One region of the Microbacterium profundi genome, then DNA from elsewhere that is predicted to be linked to it. Evidence: predicted binding sites of a transcription regulator. Region 1 holds the regulator's gene; the other holds the start of a gene.

Region 1 (4,422 bases):
TCCACGGTGTGGTGCGCGTCGATGTTCGTGTCGCCGGAGGCACGCACGGTCAGATCGGTGAGCGAGTGCTTCGCGAACGCCGTGAGCATGTGGTCGAAGAACGGAACCGAAGTGTCGATGTGGCTCTCGCCCGTGCCGTCGAGGTTCAGCTCGAGCTCGACCGTCGACTCGGACGTGCTGCGGGTTCGGGTCGCGGTGCGGGAAACGCTCATGACGCCGATCATATCGAGGCCAGCGCGTCCAGGAACGCCGTGGTCTCGGCCTCGGTGCCGGCGGTGACCCGCAGGTGGTTCGCGATGCCCACGTCGCGCACCAGCACGCCGCGCTCGTACAGCGCCTGGAACGTCGCCTGCGGATCTGCCACTCCCCCGAACAGCACGAAGTTCGACCACGATTCGTGCGGCTCGTAGCCGAGCGCCTCCAGGGTCGCGGTGATCCGGTCGCGCTGCTCGACGATCTCGTCGACCATGCCGAGCATCGCCGGCGCATTGCGCAGCGCAGCCACGGCCGCCGCCTGGGTGAGGGCGCTGAGGTGGTACGGAAGCCTGACGAGTCGAAGAGCGTCGATGAACGCCGGGTCGGCGGCGAGATACCCGACCCGTGCGCCGGCGAACGCGAACGCCTTGCTCATCGTGCGCGAGACGGCAAGACGGGGGCGACCTTCGAGAAGCGTGAGAGCGGATGCCGCGTCACGAGGCGCGAACTCCTGATAGGCCTCATCGACGACCACGACACCACGTGCCGCGTCGTAGACGGCCTCGATCACGTCGAGGCCGAGCGGCGTTCCGGTGGGGTTGTTCGGCGTGCACAGCATGATCACGTCGGGATCGGACGCAATGACCTGAGCCACCGCGTCCTCGGCGGTGAGCGTGTAGTCGGGCTGACGTTCGCCGGCCACCCAGCGCGCACCGGTGCCCTGCGACAGCAGCGGGTACATCGAGTAGGTGGGCGCGAACCCGAAGACCGTGCGACCCGGCCCTGCGAAGGCCTGCAGGATGTGCTGCAGCACCTCGTTCGATCCGTTGCCTGCCCAGATCTGCGAGGCGTCGACGCCATGGCCGAGGTAGTCGGCGAACCCTTCCCGCAACGTCGTGAACTCGCGATCGGGGTAGCGGTTCACGTCGCGCAGCGCGACGGCGATGTCGTCGAGGATGTCGCTCGCGACTTCATCCGGCACGGGATGGGTGTTCTCGTTCACGTTCAGCGCCACGGCCAGCGGGGCCTGCGGTGCGCCGTAAGGGGTGAGACCGCGAAGATCGTCGCGGAGGGGTAAGTCGCTGAGTGAAGCAGTCACCCTCCCCATGTTAACGGTGAGATCAGTCGGCGTACTCCGCGGGGATCGCGAGCTGCTGCCCGACCTGCAGGGAGCCACCGTTCAGAGCATTGAGCTTCTGGATCTCACTGATGACCGTGCGAGGGTCTTCGGCGGGGGCGACATCTTCGGCGATCGCCCAGAGCGTGTCGCCGGGCATGACCGTCACGGTGTCGAAGCTGACCGGGGTGGACGAGTCACCCGATGCAAGTGCCGAGCCACCGCTGATGGCTGCGAAGCCGATGCCGACCGCGAGTGGGAGCGCCGCGAGAGCGACCAGCAGTCGACGCCCGCGCGTCGTCAGTCGCAGCCGCGTCGCGGCGCCGGTCGCGGTGCGCACGGGAACGACTGCGGGTGCGGTGATGCTGATGGTGCTCATGTGATCTCTCCTCTGCCTCTGGTTGCCTCTGGGCTTTGAGCCGTTTGGCGTAGCGTTCGCATTCGCCGCTCGGCCGGGAGCGGGGAATGCGAAGCTACGTACCGAATGTATATTCGAATTCGAACATCTGTCAAGACTTATTCGAAACCCGTCCTTCGAATCACCCGACACGCTCGAACAGATCTTCCGTTTCGAGGCGTTTCTCGGATACGGTTTCGATATCCACACCACATCACGGACCACAGACATTCGAAGACGAGGGTCCGTGCAGGCGAACATCGGCACCGTGAACGCGCACGAAGGAGCACCCATGAGCGACATCTCCGCACCCGGCCCTGAGGTTCCGCGCACCCGTCGGCGCAAGAACCTCAGCCCCAAGCAGCTGGCGATCCTCGAGGTCATCCAGACTTCGATCGCCAGGCACGGCTATCCGCCGAGCATGCGCGAGATCGGCGACGCCGTCGGGCTCAAGTCGCTCTCGAGCGTCACTCACCAGCTCGGTCAGCTCGAGCTGAGCGGCTACCTGCGCCGCGATCCGGGCAAGACGCGCGCGATGGAGGTGCTCATCGACCTGCCAGGCACGAGTAGTGAGAACCCGGCGGACTCCAGCACTCCCGTCGGCGACGCGGCGATGGTGCCGCTCGTCGGTCAGATCGCCGCCGGCGTGCCGATCACTGCCGAGCAGCAGGTCGAGGAGATCTTCCCGCTTCCCCGCCAGCTCGTGGGCAAGGGCGACCTGTTCATGCTCAAGGTGTCAGGCGAGTCCATGATCGACGCCGCCATCTGCGACGGCGACTGGGTCGTCGTGCGCACGCAGAACACCGCGGAGAACGGCGAGATCGTCGCGGCCATGCTCGACGGCGAGGCGACGGTGAAGACGTTCCGCCAGCGCGACGGACACACGTGGCTCCTCCCCCGCAACTCGTCCTTCGAGCCCATCCTCGGTGACGACGCAGTAGTGCTCGGCAAGATCGTCGCGGTGCTCCGCGCGGTCTGACAGACAGCAAGCGCTGCCGGCTCCGAACGACGACGGTCGATCGGAGCCGCATAGGCTCGAAGCATGCAGCCGTACGGAACCTGGACCTCTCCCTTCCACGCCGCCGATATCGCATCATCAGCGCCGCGAATCGATGGCGCCCGCTTCGTGGGCGACGAAATCTGGTGGGGCGAATCGGTGCCGGCCGAGGGCGGCCGTGTCTCGGTGCGCAGCTCGACAGGGAAGGTGGTCCTCCCCGCGCCGTGGAGCGCCCGATCGCGGGTGCACGAGTACGGCGGCGGAGCGTGGACAGCGGACGCAGGCGGCACCCTGTACTTCGTCGATGCCGGCGATCAACGGGTGTATCGGATGCTGCCAGGCGAGGAGCCCGAACCGTTGACGCCCGCCGGACCGAACCACGGCGGGCTCCGCCTACAGGACGGGCGCCTGCTGGCCGTGCGCGAAAATCTCTCGGTGGAGCCGCACCGGCGGGCGATCGTCGAGGTCCCGACCGACGCATCCGCCACCTCGGACGAGGCCGCGATCCGTGTGCATATCCAGGGCAGCGCCTTCTTCGCACACCCCGCGCTCTCCCCCGACGGGACCCGCATCGCGTGGGTCGAGTGGAGCGGTCGACGGATGCCGTGGCAGGAGGCCAGGCTGTGCGTCACGGAGGTCGGCGACGATGTCTTCGCCGACACACCCGCACGCGCGGCGCTGCAGCCGGAGTGGATCAGCGACACAGAACTCGTATACGCGGACGACCCCACCGGGCGCTGGAATCTCTATCGCCGGGAGATGCACGGCCTCGACGCGGGCGCACCGGAGCCGATCGCCCCGGCCGACTCCGACACCGGCTACGGACTCTGGGTGCTCGGAAACCGCTGGTATCAGCCGCTCGCAGACGGCCGTATCGTCATCGTGCGCACGAACGGTGCGGACGAGGTCGCGCTGATCGAACGCGACGGCTCCGAGAGGCGCCTCGATGTTCCCGCCACCGCGCACGTGAGCATCGACGACGTGTCAGGCACTCGCGTGCTGCTCTCCGGCGGCGGGGCACGCGTGAGCGCAGGCCTCTGGTGCGTGGACGTGGATTCCGGCGAGGTCGAACGCGTACGCGGCGGCCTGCCAGTGGACGAGCGCTGGATGCCGCCGGCCACCCGCATCACCCTCGACGGCGCGAACGGCCCGGTGCATGCCTTCGCTTACGCACCGGCGAACCCCGATGCCACGACGCCCGAGGGCGAACTCCCGCCGTACATCGTCTTCGTGCACGGAGGACCGACCGCGCACGTCGCGGGAGCGGCATCCGCAGCCATCGCGTTCTACACGAGCCGCGGCATCGGCGTGCTCGACGTCAACTACGGCGGCTCGACCGGATACGGCCGCGCCTATCGTGAGCGTCTCGACGGCCAGTGGGGCATCGCAGAGGTCGATGATGTGCTCGCCGCGGCGCGCGGACTCGCGGACTCAGGGCGTGCGGACCCGAAGCGCATCGCGATCCGGGGCGGCTCGGCAGGTGGATGGACCGTGCTCGCCGCACTCGTACGCGGCGGCGTGTTCGCCGCAGGCATCAGCCGCTACGGCGTCACCGATCTGCGCGCTCTCGCCCAGGACACGCACGACTTCGAGAAGTACTACCTCGACGGACTCGTCGGCCCGCTGCCCGCGGCCGAGCATATCTACATCGATCGCTCTCCGCTCACGCACGCGGAACAGATCGATGTGCCTGTTCTGCTGCTGCAGGGCGAAGAC
Region 2 (4,422 bases), on a different contig from region 1:
CGACGCGCTTCGTGCCGCGCAGCAACTGGCGCAGCACGTGGTTGTGCACGGCTGTGACGAGGGCGGCGAAGCCGACCGCATCAAGCGGGTCGATGCCGGGAAGCGCACTGCGTAGATACTCGTCGAAGAGGCGTTCGTAGCGGAACACGGTCACGATCTCGCGCTCGCGCAGCGCCGGCACCTGCCGGACGACCTGATAGCGCAGGCGGGCGATCTCCGGATCGTGGGCGAAGTGGGCGAAGACGTGCTGGGACGCCTGGCAGACGGCCTCCCATGGATCGCGGTGCCCCTCGGCGAGGAAGGCCCGCACCTCCTCCAGCAGCACTTCGTGGTCGGTGAAGACGACATCCTCCTTGCCGCCGAACTGGCGGAAGAAGGTGGACCGGGAGACGCCGGCCGCTTTCGCGATCTGCTCCACCGAGGTCTGGTCGAAGCCCTGGGCGCGGAACAGGTCGAGCGCTGCGGCGACGACGCCGGTGCGCGGCTCTGCGGACTGATGCATAGCGAGAAGCCTAATGCTGGCGCGCACGTCGGGCTTGCGGGCGGGGTTCAGAACGGTGGTTCGGTGGTGGGGGCGTGAGGTGTCGGCTTGCTTTCATGCCCGGTCGGTGTGATGACCTGAACCGAATTGTCCGGCCGACTGCGGTAGATCGCTCGCGTGAGATGTCGATGCACGTGGTCGCGGGGACACAGCGGCCGGAGCTCGTCGATGTCGGTCTTGCCGCCGCTCGCCCATGGGGTCTTGTGGTCGATGTCGGCGTCTTGAGCGAGGCGGTTGCAGCCGTCTCTGGCGCAGGTGCCGTGTTGCAGGATGAGCCATTCGCGCTGGGCTTGAGTGGCGCGGCGGGAGCGGCGGTCCATGTCCACCACGACGCTGCGGATGGGGTCGATGATCACCCGGCGGAACGCCTTCGCATCGAGGAACAGTTGCTTCGCGGTGAGCGGGTCGATCGGGCCATGACCGACGAACTCGGCCTGCCGCGCCGCGGCGCGGCAGGCCCCGCGTTCGATGGGGATGGTGACGAAGATCTTCGTCTTGACTGCCTTGTCGGTACCGATACCGCGCAACCACTCGGAGCACAGGTCGGCGCGGATCTGATCACGCGTACGGCACTCGTCCGGATGCTTCTGCAGATGCTTGGCCGCGGACGTCAACCGGCGTTTCGCGGCGATCGCCTCGATCGTCGGGATGTACGCCATGAACCAGCTCATGCCGTCCTCATCCTCGTGGACGACCACACGACGCTCGCGCACCTTCCGGCCGTGACGCTCGGCCGCGCCGACCGGGTCGAGCCGATCGACCAGAGTGCGCAACCGGCGAGCGAAGGCCGCCGGCGGACACGACAGCGCCCACTCCGACGCCGCCTGATCGATCAACCGCATCGCCTCACGCTCGAGATCGAGCTCTTCCTCCGATGCACCGAAATCGGCCCGCACCCGTGCCAGAGCGCCGACGGTGCGACCGACGAGATACATCGACACGAACCCGTCCCTGGCCTGCTGCCACAGCAACGGAAGATGCGCCATCGCCTGCTCTGCCGTGAAAAGCACCCCACGCACGTACTCCTCCGAGCACCGCAACCGCAACGCGATATCGAACACCGCCGCACGCTCCGCCTGGCCCAGCGCATCCTTATCCGTCCCACGCACGTACACCTCGGGATTGCGGCGCGCCAGAGCGACAGCATCCGCAATCCTCGCCGACCGCCGCGCCTCATACCGATTCAGATCGACATCCGCACACTGCAGATCATCCAGCGCAGACTCCACGAAGAACGCGGCATCACGCGGCCGGTCATCCACATCGTCGAACCAAGGTTCCATGAATCCAGACTAGTTGAAAAATGCGACTAGCACAATGGTTATGGATAGAAAAAACGAAGATATCTACGAATCCGAGTGGCGAGCGGGTGAGACGGAGCGCTCAGACGGAGGTAGTAGGCTTTAGGACTGGTCGATGTCTCGACATCGAGATACTTTCCGGACCGAGACCCAGTGAAGGAAGCACAGTGGATCTGTACGAGTACCAGGCACGAGACGTTTTCGAGAAGTACGGAGTGCCGGTCCTCCCCGGTATCGTCGCGGACACCCCCGAGGAGGTGAAAGCGGCAGCAGAGAAGCTCGGTGGAGTGGTCGTCGTCAAGGCGCAGGTCAAGACCGGTGGCCGCGGCAAGGCCGGTGGCGTGAAGGTCGCCAAGAACCCCGATGAGGCGTACGAAGCCGCGAAGGCGATCCTCGGCCTCGACATCAAGGGGCACATCGTCAAGCGCGTCATGGTCGCTGCCGGCGCCCGCATCGCCGAGGAGTACTACTTCTCGGTTCTGCTCGACCGCGCGAACCGCTCGTACCTCTCGCTGTGCAGCGTCGAGGGCGGCATGGAGATCGAGCAGCTCGCTGTCGAGAAGCCCGAGGCGCTCGCCCGCATCGAGGTCAACCCGCTGACCGGCATCGACAAGGACAAGGCTGTCGAGATCGCTCGCGCTGCGAACTTCCCCGAAGACCTCATCGAGAAGGTCTCCGACGTCTTCGTCAAGCTGTACGAGGTCTACAAGGGCGAGGACGCGACGCTCGTCGAGGTCAACCCGCTGGTCCGCACCGAAGACGGCGACATCGTCGCGCTCGACGGCAAGGTGACGCTGGACGAGAACGCCTCCGAGATCCGCCACCCCGAGCACGAGGCGCTCGAGGACAAGGACGCCGCCGACCCGCTAGAGGCCAAGGCCAAGGAGTCGGGTCTGAACTACGTGAAGCTCGACGGCGAGGTCGGCATCATCGGCAACGGCGCAGGCCTTGTCATGTCGACGCTCGACGTCGTCGCCTACGCCGGTGAGAACCACAACGGCGTGAAGCCCGCGAACTTCCTCGACATCGGCGGCGGAGCATCCGCAGCTGTCATGGCAGCGGGCCTCGACGTCATCCTCGGCGACCCGCAGGTGAAGAGCGTGTTCGTCAACGTCTTCGGCGGCATCACCGCGTGCGACGCCGTGGCCAACGGCATCAAGGGTGCACTCGAGACGCTCGGCGACACGGCATCCAAGCCGCTCGTCGTGCGCCTGGACGGCAACCGCGTCGAAGAGGGTCGTGCGATCCTCGCCGAATACGCCCACCCGCTCGTGACCCTCGCCGCCACCATGGACGAGGGCGCCGACAAGGCCGCCGAGCTGGCGAACGCCTGATCTTCGACAAGCTCAGATACCGGATTTAAGGAAAAGGATTAGAGAAATGTCGATCTTCCTGAACAAGGATTCCAAGGTCATCGTCCAGGGCATCACCGGCGGCGAAGGCACCAAGCACACCGCCCTCATGCTCAAGGCCGGCACCCAGGTCGTCGGCGGCGTCAACGCCCGCAAGGCCGGCACCGCCGTCTCGCACACCGACAAGGACGGCAATCCCGTCGAACTGCCCGTCTTCGCATCCGTCGCAGAGGCCATGAAGGAGACCGGCGCCGACGTGTCGATCGCCTTCGTCCCCGGTGCCTTCACGAAGGACGCCATGATCGAGGCCATCGACGCCGAGATCCCGCTGCTGGTCGTCATCACCGAGGGCGTTCCCGTCGGCGACTCGGCCGAGGCGTGGGCGTACGCGCAGAGCAAGGACAACAAGACCCGCATCATCGGGCCGAACTGCCCCGGCATCATCACCCCCGGTGAAGCGCTCGTCGGCATCACCCCGGCGAACATCACCGGCAAGGGCCCGATCGGCCTCGTCTCCAAGTCGGGCACTCTGACCTACCAGATGATGTTCGAGCTGCGCGACCTCGGCTTCTCGACGGCCATCGGCATCGGCGGCGACCCGGTCATCGGTACCACGCACATCGACGCTCTCGCAGCGTTCGAGGCCGACCCCGAGACCAAGGCCATCGTCATGATCGGCGAGATCGGCGGCGACGCCGAAGAGCGCGCGGCCGACTACATCAAGGCGCACGTCACCAAGCCGGTCGTCGGCTACGTCGCGGGCTTCACCGCGCCCGAGGGCAAGACCATGGGCCACGCCGGCGCCATCGTCTCGGGCTCTGCGGGCACGGCTCAGGCGAAGAAGGAGGCCCTCGAGGCCGCCGGAGTCAAGGTCGGCAAGACGCCGTCCGAGACTGCTGACCTGATGCGTGCGATCGTCGAAGGCCTGTAACAGCTGATCTGCAACGAGAAGGCTCCGGGTTTCGGCCTGGAGCCTTCTTGCGTGTGTGAATGCTGTGGGTAACTGCCGCGCGGGCGGATGCCACGGCATCCGCCCGTCCTGACGGGTGCGCTAACTTCGGAGAATTGCAGTAACTTCGGAGGCCTTCGGCAGAAGTCGTCCGAGCCAAGCGCGATTCTCCGAAGAACGTGACCGTACGTCGCAGGAAGCGTCAGATACCGACGCCGAACAGCGCCTCGATAGGTCCACGTGCGAAGAACAGCACGAAGCCTGCGGCGACGATCCACA

What was found. Region 1 encodes LexA, which represses DNA repair genes until DNA is damaged. Its sites were predicted from a motif close to TCGAACANNTGTTCGA; they were not measured.
Region 2: a site for LexA is predicted at 1,878-1,893, ahead of JF52_RS0102835 (HNH endonuclease signature motif containing protein). Genes of this name have one in related genera too.

The regions. Positions count from the first base shown of each region.
Region 1 is NZ_JPSY01000002.1:397,318-401,739, reverse strand. It holds gene hisB (imidazoleglycerol-phosphate dehydratase HisB) at 1-212, opposite strand, end outside; gene JF52_RS0112470 (histidinol-phosphate transaminase) at 221-1,303, opposite strand; gene JF52_RS0112465 (LysM peptidoglycan-binding domain-containing protein) at 1,317-1,691, opposite strand; gene lexA (transcriptional repressor LexA) at 2,002-2,688, shown strand; gene JF52_RS0112455 (S9 family peptidase) at 2,752-4,422, shown strand, end outside.
Region 2 is NZ_JPSY01000001.1:605,394-609,815, reverse strand. It holds gene JF52_RS0102840 (TetR/AcrR family transcriptional regulator) at 1-502, opposite strand, end outside; gene JF52_RS0102835 (HNH endonuclease signature motif containing protein) at 550-1,824, opposite strand; gene sucC (ADP-forming succinate--CoA ligase subunit beta) at 2,010-3,176, shown strand; gene sucD (succinate--CoA ligase subunit alpha) at 3,223-4,125, shown strand; gene JF52_RS0102820 (NCS2 family permease) at 4,346-4,422, opposite strand, start outside.